DNA from 2 places in the Komagataeibacter sp. NFXK3 genome. Region 2 is predicted to be linked to the other one. Evidence: riboswitches for the same ligand, from Rfam matches in the RefSeq annotation. Region 2 holds a riboswitch; the other holds the start of a gene.
What was found. Region 2 has a riboswitch for cobalamin ahead of OQZ28_RS00965 (DUF1636 domain-containing protein). Riboswitches for the same ligand answer to the same signal wherever they lie in the genome.
Positions count from the first base shown of each region.

Region 1: linked by a shared signal. The riboswitch ahead of OQZ28_RS12740 (carbohydrate porin) and the one ahead of OQZ28_RS00965 (DUF1636 domain-containing protein) in region 2 are both predicted to bind cobalamin.

Region 1 covers NZ_JAPIVJ010000011.1:96,047-103,496, forward strand. Annotated here, with positions in the region: gene OQZ28_RS12705 (TonB-dependent receptor) at 1-15, opposite strand, end outside; gene phoU (phosphate signaling complex protein PhoU) at 186-890, shown strand; gene OQZ28_RS12715 (response regulator) at 896-1,624, shown strand; gene OQZ28_RS12720 (peptide deformylase) at 1,694-2,191, opposite strand; gene OQZ28_RS12725 (hypothetical protein) at 2,210-2,842, opposite strand; gene OQZ28_RS12730 (hypothetical protein) at 3,008-3,574, opposite strand; gene OQZ28_RS12735 (hypothetical protein) at 3,658-3,783, opposite strand; gene OQZ28_RS12740 (carbohydrate porin) at 3,783-5,402, opposite strand; cobalamin riboswitch at 5,552-5,779, opposite strand; partial or broken gene OQZ28_RS12745 (putative bifunctional diguanylate cyclase/phosphodiesterase) at 6,065-7,450, opposite strand, start outside.
Region 2 covers NZ_JAPIVJ010000001.1:188,086-195,535, forward strand. Annotated here, with positions in the region: gene OQZ28_RS00945 (nitroreductase family protein) at 1-152, opposite strand, end outside; gene acuI (acrylyl-CoA reductase (NADPH)) at 469-1,449, shown strand; gene OQZ28_RS00955 (CbtB domain-containing protein) at 1,631-1,852, opposite strand; gene OQZ28_RS00960 (histidine phosphatase family protein) at 1,946-2,551, shown strand; cobalamin riboswitch at 2,591-2,819, shown strand; gene OQZ28_RS00965 (DUF1636 domain-containing protein) at 2,971-3,366, shown strand; gene cobW (cobalamin biosynthesis protein CobW) at 3,372-4,424, shown strand; gene cobN (cobaltochelatase subunit CobN) at 4,450-7,450, shown strand, end outside.

The DNA.
Region 1 (7,450 bases), on a different contig from region 2:
GGGCGGGCGCGGCATGGGGGCGTTCCTGAAAAATATCTTTTTATTTCATTATTCTGTCTCATCCGGGTGGGATATGACATCGTCTTGAACAAATCGGGGACCGATATAGTATAGTCATGCAAGGCATCGTAAGCCCCGTTATCGTGCGGAATGGCGCGGGCAGGCAGGCAAAAAGGTTGCGGGTGGTGGGACAGGAATCAGCACATATCGTACGCAGTTACGAGCAGGAACTCGAGCAGTTGCGCTCCATGATGGCGCGCATGGGCGGATTGGTGGAACGCCAGACCTCGCAGGCCGTTGCCGCCATTGCCGACCGTGACGAGAATGCCGCCGGCATCGCAGCCGACCTCGACCCGCAGGTCGATGCGCTCGAGCGTGATGTGGAGGCGATGGTGATCCGCATCCTCGCCCTGCGCTCGCCCGTGGCGGGTGACCTGCGCGAGGTGGTCTCGGCACTCAAGATTACCGGCGACATGGAACGCATTGGCGATTGCGCCGCCTCCATCGCCCGGCGTTCGCTGCGGGCCGAACTGGTGGCCTCGCGCATCTCGCTCAGCGGCCTGCGCAGCATGGGCCGCCTGGTGCAGGACAACCTGCGCCGCGCCATTGACGCCATGAGCCAGCGCAACCCCGACCTCGCGCGCGAGGTGTGGCAGTCCGACACGGCGGTGGATGAACTCTACAACGCCATGTTCCGCGAACTCGTGACCTACATGATGGAAGACCCGCGCAATATCGGGCCGTGCACCCACCTTTTGTTCATTGCCAAGAACCTTGAGCGCATCGGCGACCATGCCACCAACATTGCCGAGCGCGTGTACTACACCGCCACCGGCGAGATCCTGCCCGTGGTGCGGCCACGCGGCGGGTTCTCGGGCCAGGGAAGCTAGGGCCCGTGCAGGCTGATCAACCGCTCCGCATCCTTGTTGCGGAGGACGACGCCGCCCTGTCCGTCATGCTCACCTACAACCTCGAGGCGGCGGGGCATACGGTCATGCCGGTCGATAACGGGCTTGATGCCCTGACCGGGGTGACAAGCTGGAAACCCGACCTCGTGCTGCTGGACTGGATGATGCCCGGCCTGTCCGGGGTCGATCTGTGCCGCAGGCTGCGCATGGCGGCGGCCACGCGCTACCTGCCCATCATCATGCTCACCGCGCGCGGCGAGGAGCAGGATTCCATTCATGCGCTCGATACCGGGGCGGATGACTACCTCGTCAAGCCCTGCGGCATGGACGTGCTGCATGCGCGCGTGCGCGCGGTGATGCGGCGTAGTGCCGGGCGGGGGGCGACATCTGCCGCAGTGGCGGAGGGGGATGTCCTGACCTTTGCCGATGTCACGATCGACCATGGCGGCCGCCGCGTGTCGCGCGCGGGCAGCACCATTGCGCTGGGGCCGACCGAATACCGCATCCTGCTGCATCTCATGCGCCATCCGCGCCGGGTGTTTTCGCGCGCTGAAATTCTAGCGGCCGCGTGGGATGACCGCATCCATGTGGAGGAACGCACGGTGGATGTGCATATCCGCCGCCTGCGCCTCGCACTCAACGCCACGGGCGGGGCGGACCTGATCCGCACCGTGCGCTCAAGCGGCTACATGCTCGATGACGGCCAGGCAGACTGAAGAAAACGGATAAAGGTTTTTGGTGAAGCTTTTTTCAAAAAGCTTCGTAAAGACGCCACGTAGAAACGCTTATCTCCGCTCCAGCTTGGCATACCGCCTGAGCGCGCGCTCGCGCCGCAGGCGTGACAGGCGCCGGGTCCAGAACAGGCCATTGGTCTGGTCGATCTCGTGCTGCAGGCACGCACCCAGCAGGCCGCAGGCCTCGTCTTGCGCCACCGTGCCATCGGGGCGGTCGTAGCGTACCCGCACGCGGGCAGGCCGGCTGACGGGCGCGTGGATGCCCGGCATGGACAGGCTGCCTTCCTCCATCGTGGCGGTGTCATCCGAGCGCCAGATGATCTCGGGGTTGGCATAGACATGCGCGCCCGCGCCATCATGCAGGTCGATCACCACCAGCCGCAGGGGCTGGCCCACGTGGCTGGCGGTAATCCCCAGGCCCGGTGCCGCGCGCAGGGTATCGAGCAGGTCGTGGGCCAAAAGGGCCGTTTCGGCGCTGGTGGCGTCAACGGGGCGGGCAACCTGTTCGAGGCAGGCATGCGGGTAGCGGATGATCGGCACGATGGCCATGGCGGGTGTTCCCAGGCTTCAGTACAGGAAGGGACCGTTATCATCCGCGTTGAGGTTGGTGTAGTAGGGAATGTAGAAATTCAGGCCAAACGGGCTGTAGGTATGCTCCACGCCCGAGACGGGGCGCAGCGGCTTGACGTCATGCGCGGCAAGGCAGTCATACAGCGTCTCGCGCAGGTGGTCGGTTTCCTTGTCCGATTTCGGGGCGCCATAGAACAGGTCATGCGCGTAGGGCTTGCAGGCCTGCGGCGTGTGTTCGTAATAATTGGCGTAACGGTCCTGCTGGTTGCGCGCGATATCGGCATCCGACATCCACTGGTGGGTTGCAGCCGTTGTGCTCCACAGGGCTTTCCAGTCCGTATGCATGTGCGACAGGCGGGCAATCGCCACGCCATCCTCGCGCGTGCCATCGCCCCGCACGAGGCTGCCATGGCAGGCGAGCACCTGAACATGGTCGTTATAGACCGAACTCTTGACCGTGCCCCCTTCGAAACGGATGGCGGGCGAGGCTTTGGGCGCGCCCTGGTTTGCCGTGCGCACGATGGCCGCGCCAATGGCAGGCTGGCTGCAGTAATTGACCATGGGGCGGGGTGCATGCTGCGCGCAGGCGGCCATGGCGAGCGGAAGACATAAAGCAACAAGACGGCGCAACGGTTTTTTCCTTTTTGGCGGGGCGCGCAAACCCGTCATGCGGCGGGTTGTTCGGGCCTGATCATCAAGGCTCCATATAATGCAAAAAGAAGGCATGAAACTGTTTTTGCCTGATGGCTGCGATGTTTTTTTAAGGCAGCTGCATCCCGCGCGGCAGGCGGCGCATCACGTTGCGTATTTCCTGGGCGGTGTGAAGAACCATTTCACCAGCCCGAGTAAGCCACGGCGCCTGCGCCGTTGGGGCCTGCTGCGTGCAAGGGTCGGGTTATAGTGCAGGGTAATGCTGGCATAGTCATAGACGATGCACACCGGCGTGGGCGGGCGGGCATACAGGTCGTATGTCGCGCAATGGATCATGCTGCACACGTTATAGGCCCGGGCCGGCTGGGCGCGTGCAGGCGTGCCCGCGCCCAGAACCTCATAATCCTCAAGCTCATGCAGCACGATGTAGTCCGGCTGCATGATATGCGTGATGGCCTTTACGCCAAGCCTGCCCGCCAGTTCATGGATGGGATCATCAAAAGCATGGAGCGGATAGCGTTCTGCACCGCCGATGTTCTGGTACAGGGTCGTGCCATCATATTCCAGCTTCAGCTGGATGATGTTGCAGATGTCGAGCAGGATGAAGGTGGTCCTGCCCTGGGGGGCGCGGGGGGAACATTCCAGCCATCGGTTGTTTGCCACCGTGCGCATGATGGTGCGGACATCATCAAACCTGTCGTAGTAGGACATGGATTCCTCCCCTTTTGTTTATAGGGCGGGGGGAAGACGTAACAAGAATACAAATTTTTCAATGTAGCCCTGTGCTTTTGCCTTTACCGGGATGTATCGTTGCGGGGATTGGGGGCATTGGCCCGTCCGGGCGCGAAAAGCAGCACCATAAGCAGTAGCACGATCGCGCCCGACCAGCCCCGCGTGCGCGGGGTGGCGGGGTCGCCCATCAGAACGTAATGCTGCTGTGCAGGCCAAAAATGGCCTCGTTGCCCACGCGGCGATTATAGCTCACGCCATAATCAGGCACGCCGCCCGAGGGGTTCCACACGTACTGGAAGTCAGGCTGCATCACCATCCACGGCGTGACCTGCGCCTGATAGGTCAGTTCAAGGTGGTTTTCATTGCCCTGCACGGGGGTATAGGCGCTCAGGGCCGTGTTGCGGTCGAACTGCCGCTCGCCCGAGCTGGCGCGCCCAATGCCCCAGCCCAGCCCGATCGTGTCATTGTCGCGGCCCTTGAATGGGGCCTTGAGGTTCAGCCCCGCATCAATGGCGAAGCTGATCAGGTTGCGGTCGCCGCTATTGCCGGTGGCGCGCACGAACAGGCCCACCGACCGGGCCGATGTGATGGAAGGCCGCCAGAGCATCTGGTCAATGATGCCATATACCATCCAGTTGCCCCGGTCCCAGCGCGGGATGCCGGTGGTGTCATTCGGGCTGCCGAGCGCCTGGCCCAGATTGTTGTAGCGGTAGTCGGCAAACTTCGCGGTATCGTAATAGCCGCCCAGCTTGTACACGCCCGGCAGGCCGGGGTTCTTGGCCGCGTGCGCCATGTCGGCGGGCTGGGGGTTGAGCGCGTATTGCAGCTCGGTGATGAGCAGCGCGCCGGTGCCCATGTTGAAGTTCGTGCCGTTGGCGCCGTTATAGGTCTGGCTGGTGGGGTCGGAGTTGTAGCCAGGCGCCGAGCCGGTGGCCTGCTGGATGGGCAGGGAGTTGTAGCGGTTGCCCGGCGGGTTGTCGTCGGCCGCGGCAAACATGAAGGTGAACGTCTCGCTGGGCCGGTAGCGGATGCGGATGGCGGGAGACGACAGCGGCCACGATGGCCCGCCGCCATATAGGTTGACCGAGGGTGCCATGGGCCAGCCGAAATTGGCGTTGAGGTAAAGCGAGGCGTAATCGCTGATCAGGAATTCGGTATCGAGATCCTGCTGGCCGATCTTGACGTCGAGCTTGCCTTTGAGGAAGGACTGCTGGTACCACAGTTCGAACAGGCGGGTGGAGCGGTCGGCCTCGAACCCGCTGACGGGGTTGAAATTGGCCAGGTGATCCTGCGAGATCGAGCGCCCGCGCGTCTGTAATGCGCTGACATTGAACAGGCCGCCCTTGAGCCCAAACAGCTTCTCGGTATCGACGGTGAGCGTGGGCATGGTCACGCCATCATAGGCAGGCCCGGTGCCCGAGCCACTGGCGCCATCATTGCCTGATGGTGTGCCGCCGGTGCCGTTGCCCCATACTTCATCGACTTCCTGAATGTCGAAGCTGATGCCGTGCTTGTACAGCCATGGCCGTGCACCCCACATATTGCCCAGCAGGTTGCCGCTGGTGTCGAGCCTGTCACCGTCACCTGCGGCTTTTTCCTCCGCTTCAGCGGTGGCGCGTTCTGAATCGCGCACCGTGGCGGGGTCGATCTGCACGATCAGTGGCGTGGAGTTGCCCAGGCGGGCGCGGTCCAGCGCGATCTGGGTCTGGGCATGGGCTGCGGTGCAATATGCGCCGCCCAGGGCGCCCGACAGCAGCAGCAGGCGCGACAGGGGCTGCCGGCGTGCGGGGAGAATATGCAGTTTCATGGTGGAAACATCCCGTCAGGATGGGTCTGGCGCCAAAGGGCCAGAAGATGACGGACCAATGAAAAGGCCCGTCGCTGCTACGGCATACGGGATGTCAGCTCGGAGGGCGCATGGTCTCATATCCATCTCCGGTCATGCCCGCCCGGCGATATCGTTAAAGGACAATGGCAGGTCTCCTGACTTGCGGGTCATTGCACATCATCTCCCTTCCCGGCCGGAACCAGTGGTCGCCGTTGGCATGGCACCAGATGAAGCACTCTCCGCCTACAGTTGCGGGTACAGCTGCCGACTGCGCCCCCGGGCCTGAATACCCTGCCGGGACTTACGGCATTCCCTTTTTCACCCGTTTGCACGGGACCATTGACTTGTCGGGCAGGACTATACCGCGCGCGGATCAATGCGCAAGATCAGCGCATTATCGCCATTTCGCCATGGCAGGCGCAGCCATGGGGCACGCGCACGCAGCGCCGGGCGGTGCTGCGTGGGTGGTTATGGGCGCGTGGCCGGGGTTTCGTGCGGCGGCTGGGCTTTTTGTGCCCCGCAGGAAGGAGATGGATTTAATATGTTGATAAGAAAAGGTTTTATTAAAAAAGACAGCCATTTATGAAGCTTTTTGGAAAAAAAGCTTCACCAGAAACACTCTCATGGCCTGCAGGCCGGTTTCAGGCCGCCGGCACAGGCTCGGCCCGGCGTTCCCTGATCCATGTATCAAGGGCTGCGGTATCCATCGGGCGGCCAAAGTAATAGCCCTGTATCACGTCGCAGTCGATGTTGCGCAGCTGGGCGCACTGGGCGGCGTCCTCCACCCCCTCGGCCACCACGGTCATGCCCAGCGTGTGGCCGATGCGGATGATGGCGGTCACCACCTGGCGCACGTTGCCGGTGCTGCCAAAGCCGTTCATGAAGCTGCGGTCGATCTTGACCTCGCTTATGGGCAGGCTGGCAAGGTTGGACAGGCTGGAATACCCGGTGCCGAAATCATCCATCGACAGCCCGATGCCCAGTTCGCGGATGGCCCTGGCGGTGGCGACCGTCTGCTCGAAATTCTCGATCATGGCGGTCTCGGTCAGTTCCACGATCAGGCGCTCGGGCGGCACGCTGGTCTCGTGCAGAATACTGGCAAGCTGCGGCACGAGTTCAGGGTCCTGGAACTGGATGGCCGATACATTGACCGATACGGTGGGCACGGGAATGCCGCGGGCGATCCATTGCGCCATCTGCGCGCACGCCGCGCGCAGCGACCACACGCCAATGGCGCGGATCTGCCCGGTTTCCTCCGCCACGGGAATGAACCGCCCCGGCGAGACCATGCCCAGCACCGCATCATTCCAGCGTGAGAGCGCCTCCACGCCATGCAGCTCCCCCGTGCTGAGGTCAACCTGGGGCTGGTAGACAAGGGTCAGCCTGTTATCGGCAATGGCCTCGCGCAGGGCGGAGGCGAGGATGATGTGATCTTCCGCCTGCCGGTTCATGGAGGGGTGGAAGAAGCGGTAGCAGCACCGCCCCGCCTTCTTGGCCTGTGCGAGTGCGGTATAGGCCTGGCGCAGGGTTTCTTCCACCGCCTGCCCGTCCTGATGGGTGCTGATGCCGATGCTGCCCGAAATGTTGATGGGAATGCCATCGATCGTAACCGGCTCTTCAAGCGTGTGGATGATGCGCTCGGCCAGATGCGTGATGTTGGTGGCGTCCTGCGTGGTCAGCACCACGAATTCATCGCCCTCGGTGCGCACCAGCACGTCGCGCCCCACAATGCCGTGGCGCAGGCGGCCCGCGAGTTCAAGCAGCATCTGGTCGGCCCGGCCCTGGCCAAGCGCCTGCACGATCTTGCGGAAACGGTCGAGGTCGATGACCATGATGCTCAGCACCGTTGCAGGCGGCCGGGCCACGAGTTCGTTGAGGCGGCGGTTGAGCCACAGGCGGTTGGGCAGGCCGGTCAGCCGGTCGGTATAGGACAGGCGGATGATGGATTCACGGCTGCGCTGCTGCTCGATGGCGAGCATGGCCAGGTGCACGCAGGCATTGACAATGCGCCGGTGCCACGCCCCCGG
Region 2 (7,450 bases):
CTGAAATGCCGCACGGAACGATGCGCCATGAGGCTGCGCGCCACCGGGCTTTCGGGCAGCGGTTTTTCAGGCGGCTTCGTGCCATAACGGGCCTGCCACAGCGCGTTCATGGAGGACTGGGCGGAAAAGGAAGAAACGGTACTGTTGGACATGCATGCCTCCTGCCTGTGCAATGCTGGCTGAAAAAGCAGCACACCACAGCGCAACAGGGACAGGTAGCGGGGCGATCTCACACCTGCCCTGCGCATTTTCATGCCGCGGGCCGCAGCATGGGGGCGGTGCCTCCGGCCGCCTTTCGGGCGCGGTCTGCTTTTGTCAAAATTCGTTTCCAGATCAGGTGTTTATTGCAGCCCGCCCATCACGTTCATGCGAAATCACACGGCTGTAAATAGGAAGAAACACCTAAAATGGAGCATGAAGGCCACAGCACGCCCCCTGTTTTCACCACCTGCAAGGAAACCCGTTCGCATGTTCGAGGCCCTCATGATCCGCCAGGCCGATGGCGCGACCACCACCCGGCTGGAACAGGTCGACCCGACAAGCCTGCCGCAGGGCGATGTGACGGTTGAAGTCGCGCAGTCGAGCCTGAACTACAAGGATGCGCTGGCCATCACGCGCGGGGCGCCGGTGGTGCAGCATTTTCCCATGATTCCGGGCATCGACCTTGCAGGCCGCGTCCTCCATTCCGATGACCCGGTCTTTCGTCCCGGCGATCAGGTGCTGGCCACTGGCTGGGGCCTGGGGGAAAAGCATTGGGGTGGCCTGGCTGGCATGGCCCGCCTGCCGGGGCGGTGGCTGCTGCCGCACCCTGCGGGCCTGTCGGGGCGGCAGGTGATGGGCATTGGCACGGCGGGCTTTACGGCCATGCTGTGCGTCATGGCGCTGGAGGATGGCGGGCTGACGCCTGCCTCCGGCCCCATCATCGTGAGTGGCGCGGGCGGCGGCGTGGGCGGCATGGCCGTGATGCTGCTGGCGCAACTGGGCTATCAGGTGGTGGCGGTGACCGGGCGCGCACAGCTCCAAGCGTATCTGATCAGCCTGGGTGCGGCCGAAGTGCTGCCGCGCGAGGCGCTGGCCCCCACCGGCAAACCGCTGGAAACGGCGCGCTGGGCGGGCGGGATTGACGTGGCCGGGGGCGCGGTGCTGGCCACGATGTGCGCCTCGATCATGCATGGCGGCACGGTGGCGGCCTGCGGGCTGGCCGGAGGCATGGCGCTGCCACTGACGGTGGCCCCCTTCATCCTGCGCAATGTGCGCCTGCAGGGAATCGACAGCGTGATGTGCCCCCGCCCGCGCCGCATGACAGCCTGGGCGCGGCTGGCGCGTGACATCGACCCCACCCGGCTGGACAGCATGCTGCATGACGCAGCCCTGGCCGAGGTGCCCGACATCGCGCCGCGCCTGCTGGCGGGACATATAAGGGGGCGGACGGTCGTCCACCTTGACTAATTGAAAATAACAAAAGTTTTTGGATGCCGCCTTTTTTTCAAAAAGGCGGCGTTCCTTGAAGCTTTTTGAAAAAAGCTTCACCAAAAACTTCTGCTTTTGAAGCAGGCAATAAAAAACGGCAGGCGCAGGGGCGCATGCCGTTCTTCACATCAGGCCATGCGGGGCAGGAGCCCCGCGCCCCTTAGTGGCAGGGGAAGCCAAGCAGATGGCGGCCATCATGCACGAATTCATGCACGTAATGCCCGGAAATGAGCGAAGTCGCCCCCTGCTCCGCGCCAACGAAGTAGATCAGCAGCGAGGCCAGAACCAGCCCGAACACACCCCACGGCAGCAGGTCGCGCACCGGGATGGCAACCGGCGGGGCGGCAATATTGGCGGACAGGACGGATGTGTCTTGGCTCATGCTGAAAAACTCCATGGATCATGCTCGACCCGGAGCAGTATGGCATGACAGGGCGGCATGCAATGCCCTTGCCGTGTAACCGGATCAGTCGCCATGGTTCCAAAATCGACCGGCAAGGTCAATCATCCATTGCTCGCCCCACCCTTTCAGGCCACGCAGGGCATCATGCACCAGACACTGACCTGCATCGCCCTGCCCGCGCCCGATGGCTTGCGCCGGGGCATCATGCCCCCGCGCGATGCCATTCCCATCCTGCCCGCAGGCTTCATGGGCGCGCTGCCACCAGCCGACCGCCTTTTTGTGCCACCCGCCCTGAGCAGAGCCATCGGGACCGATGCGGGCGAAGCCGTGCCCGCCCTGAATGCTGCCGATATGGGGGCGTGGCACGGGCTTTCGCTCAAGGCCCTGCCTCCTGCCGATCTGGCCCGCTGGGTCGGGGATGCCAGCTTTGCCCCACCGGGGGGTGAAAGCCGCGATTCGCTGCTGCGCCGCGTGGCCACATGGCTGGCCGCCCTGCCCGCAACGCCAGCCCGCCTGCTGGCGCTGGCCGATGCCACGACCGTCCGCGCCCTTGCCATCGCGGCTCTTGGGGGTGATGGCGCCATGATGGCGCGGCTGGATATCGCCCCCCTCACCCGCACGGTGCTCACCCGCCACGCCACATGGCGGCTGGCCACAAGCGGCGTGCCCCTGCCCTGAAACCGGCCGTGTCTTTTTTGACAGCGCGCCCCGCAATCGGCTAGATCCGCCGCTGATGGTTCCCCACCAGGGAGAATAGGGAAGACGGTGCGCCTGACAGCAATGCCGTCGCTGCCCCCGCAACTGTAGGTGGTCGAATCCGGCCCGGTGCATGCACTGGCCCCGCCACTGGTCCCGAAGGGGCCGGGAAGGCGGCCGGATACTGAGGGTGTGGCCCGCCACGCCCTTCGCCACAAGCCAGGAGACCTGCCATCCCCGCCCGTGCGGGATAGAATTACCGTTTCGATCGCATGGCTGGCGGGGTGCCCGGCACGCGACTGGCCACCACCCGGGCAATGCCTGCCGCCGGGTGGGGCATGACCGTGCACCCCGCTTTTTGTGCTGCCCGCCCGGCAGCGCCGCGAAAGGGCACGGACCAGATGACCACTCCCCCCCCGCCAGACACGACACCACCGCCCGTGCACCTGCATGTGTGCGTGACCTGCCGCCGGGGCCTGCCCGCATCGGACAACCCGCAGGGCCGCCAGCTGCACGACGCCATGCAGGCGCTCGCCGCGGGCAACTCAAACCTTGTCGTGCATGAGGTCGCCTGCCTTGCCGCGTGCAACGATGGCTGCACCGCCGTTATTGCCACGCCGGGCAAATGGGGCTGGCTGCTGGCCAATCTTGGCCCCGAAAAGGCGGATGACCTGCTGACCTATATCGACGCCTATGCCGCATCGGCCAAAGGCACCGTCATGCCCTCGCGCAGGCCCGCAAGCCTGAGCGACATGGTGCGCGGCCGCTTTCCCTCATCCCTCTTTTCCGGAGTCTGACTGCCATGAACACCGCCGCCACGGCCCGCGCCAAGGTACCCGTTACCGTCATCACCGGCTTTCTGGGCGCGGGCAAGACCACGCTTCTGCGCCACGTGCTGGCCAATGCGAAGGGCAGGCGCATTGCCATCGTGGTCAATGAATTCGGCACGCTGGGCATTGATGGCGACACGCTGCGCGCCTGCGGCGTGGAAGGCTGCACGGATGAGGACATTGTCGAGCTGACCAATGGCTGCCTGTGCTGCACCGTGGCCGATGACTTCCTGCCCACCATGGAGGCCCTGCTCGACCGCGCGACCCCGCCCGACCATATCGTGATCGAGACCTCCGGCCTCGCTTTGCCCAAGCCGCTGCTCAAGGCGTTCGGCTGGCCCACCATCCGCACGCGCATGACGGTTGATGGCGTGGTGACCGTGGTCGATGGCCCCGCCGTGGAAGCCGGCCGCTTTGCCGATGACCCCGCCGAAGTCGCCCGCCAGCAGGCGGCCGACCCCTCTCTCGACCACGACAACCCGCTGGCCGAGGTGTACGAGGACCAGCTCCTGTGCGCCGACCTCGTGGTGCTCAACAAGACCGACCTCATGACGCCACAGCAGGCCGATGCGGTCGAGGCCGCGATCCGCGCCGAGATCCCGCGCGCGGTCAAGGTCGTGCGCGCAACCGACGGGCAGGTCGACCCCGCCGTGCTGCTCGGCCTCGATGCGGCAGCGGAAGATGACCTGGCCGCCCGCCCCTCCCACCACGATGCCGAGGGCGGCGAGCACGAGCATGATGATTTCGAGAGCTTCGTGCTGCCCATCCCCGAGCAGGACAGCGTGGAAGGCTTCATCACGCGGCTGAAAAAACTGGCCGGACAGCACGACATCCTGCGCATGAAGGGCTACGCCACCGTGCGCGGCAAGGCCATGCGGCTGGCGGTGCAGGGCGTGGGCAGCCGCTTTCGCCACCAGTTCGACCAGCCTGTGCTCAAGGATGGCCCGCGCACCGGCAACCTTGTGGTGATCGGCCAGAAGGGCCTTGATCAGGCTGCCATTACGGCGGCACTGGCCCAGGGCTAGACACCGGGCAGACGGGAGCCGCATCATGCACCTGCTGGCACGCGAGGTCCGCACGCTCGACGAGGCCGATCAGGCCGAGGATCTCGGCCATGCCCCGGCTGATATCGTGTTCCTGTCCTTTTCGGACAGTGACCTGCTGTGCCTCAACGCCGCCCATGCGGCAGGGGCCACCCCCGATGCCAGCCTGCGCACCGCAACGCTGTCGCGCCTGCGCCACCCCATGTCGATCGACCTGTACGTAGCCGACACCATCATGGAGTCGCGCTGCGTGGTGGTGCGGCTGCTGGGCGGGCTGGAATACTGGCGCTACGGGGTGGAGGAACTGGGACGGGCCTGCCAGCAGGCGGGCATTCCGCTGGTGCTGCTGGCGGGCGACGGGCGCGATGACCCGCGTCTTGCCAGCCTGTCCACCGTGCCCGACACCATCCGCACCCGGCTTGATGCCCTGCTGCGCACGGGGGGGGCCGCCAACACCGCCACCGCCCTGCGGCTCATGGCCCATATTGCCGGGCGCGGGCCGGATGATGGCATGCCCGCCGAGCCGCTGCCGCCCGCGGGCGTGCTGCATGCCGCCAGCCCGGCCCTACCGTTTCGCGCCATGGTGGTGTTCTACCGCGCCCACCTGCTGGCCGCCGATATCGCCCCCGTCACGGCCCTTGCCGCTGAACTGGAGCAGCATGACATGGGGGCGGACCTTGTTTATGTCACCTCCCTCAAGAACCCGGAATCGGCGGCTTTCGTTACGGCCCGGCTGGCGGAGGCGCCGCCGGATGTCATCATCAACGCCACCTTCTTTTCCGCACGCTCCGGGGGGGATGGCCACGCCCCGCTCGACATGGCGGGCGTGCCGGTGCTGCAGGTGCAGCAGCCCGGCATTCCCCACGGCCTGTGGCGCGACAGCGTGCGCGGCCTGTCGCAGGCGGACCTTGCCATGCAGGTGGTGCTGCCCGAACTCGATGGCCGCATTCCCGCCTTCCCCATCTCCTTCAAGGAGGACACCACCCCCGGCCTGCCCGCCCGCCATGTGCCTTACGCGCAGGGCATTGCGCTGACCGCCGCCCGCGCGCTGGGCTGGGCGCGGCTGGGGCATGAACTGCCCGGCCAGCGCCGCGTGGGCATCATCCTCTCCGACTATCCCGGCGCGCAGGGTGCGCCCACCGGGCAGGCCGCCCATGCCGTGGGGCTGGACAGTTTTGCAAGCCTTGAACACATCCTGAGCCTGCTGCATGCGGCAGGCTACGACACGGGTGATGTACCCACGGCGGACCAGCTGACGCATGCGCTGGCCCGCGCCCCTGCCACGCCCTTTATTTCGGTTGCGACCTATCGCCAGTGGCTCGAGGCCCTGCCACAGGCCCTGCGCGACCAGCTTGCCGCCTGCTGGGGCGCGCCGGAGGATGATCCCGCCGTGCAGCACGGCCAGTTCCACCTGCGCCACCTGCATGCAGGCCGTATCCTGCTGGCGCTGCAACCCGACCGGGGTACGGCCACCGACCGCCACGGCGGCTACCATGACCCCGACACCCCGCCGCGCCATGCCTACGTGGCCTTCTACCTGTGGCTGCGCCATGGCTGCGGGCTGGACGCCATGGTGCATCTGGGCACGCATGGCACGCTGGAATGGCTGCCGGGCAAGGCGGCGGCCCCATCGGCCGAATGCTGGCCCTCGATGCTGGTGAGGGGGCTGCCGGTCATCTACCCCTTTATCGTCAACAACCCCGGCGAGGCGGCGGCGGCGCGGCGCAGGCTGGGGGCCGTGACCATCGGCCACATGACGCCACCCATCGCGGCCGTGAACAACGCAGGCGCCGATACGGGTGAACTCGAACGCCTGATTGACGAATATGCCGCAGCCGACGGGCTCGACCGCAGGCGGGGCGCCATCCTGCGTGGCGAGATCCTGCAACGCGCCGACAGTCTTGGCCTGCTCGACGAAGGCGGCATTGCCCGCGCCGATAACGAGGATGAAGCCCTCGCCCGGCTCGATGCCTATCTGTGCGATGTAAAAGACCTCCAGATCCGTGACGGACTGCATGTGTTTGGCCGCCCCCCCACCCGCACAGTGGAACTGGCCCATGCCATTGCCCGCGCCTGCGGTGAAAGCGCACCTGCTGACCTGCCCGCCCGCCTGCACGCCTGCGGCGCGGCGGAGGGAGCGGCCCTGCTGGCCGCCCTTGATGGGCGATTCGTGCCGGCAGGCCCTGCGGGTGCCCCCACCCGTGGCCGGGCCGACGTGCTGCCCACGGGGCGCAACCTTTACGCCATGGACCCCCGCGCCATTCCCACCCGCTCGGCGCTTGTGCTGGCCGAGCGCACGGCGGCGCTGTTGCTGGAGGAACACCTGCAGGATCAGGGCGAGCCGCTGCGCGCGCTGGTCATCGACCTGTGGGGCTCGGCCAGCCTGCGCACCGGCGGCGAGGACCTGGCCCTTGCCCTGCTGCTGATGGGCGTGAAACCGGTATGGGATGGCGCATCGGGGCGCGTAAGCGGTATCGAGGTCATTCCCATGGCTGCGCTCGACCGCCCGCGCGTGGATGTGACGCTGCGCCTGTCGGGGCTGTTCCGCGATGCATTTCCCGGCCAGATCGCGCTGTTCGAGCAGGCGGTGCAGGCCATTGCCGCCCGCACGTTCGAGGCCCCCGACCTCAACCCGCTGGCCGCCAGCACCGAAGGGCTTGAAGGCGCAGCCAGGCACACCGCCACCGCCCGCATGTTTGGCGCAGCCCCCGGCAATTATGGCACGGGGGTGGAAGATGTGCTGGCCAGCGGCCAGTGGCGCGCGCGCGACGGGCTGGGGCAGGCATGGCTTGATGGCTCGGCCTGGACCTATGGCGGCGGGCGTGAAGGGCAAAAAGCGCCTGACATCCTGGCCGGGCGCATGGCGCAGGCGGGCGTGCTGCTGCATGTGCAGGACAATGCCGAGACCGACATCCTCGAAAGCGTGGACATGGCCACCCATGAGGGCGGCATGGCGGCGGCCGCCACGATGCTGGGCAACACGCCGCGCCTCGTGCATGGCGACACCT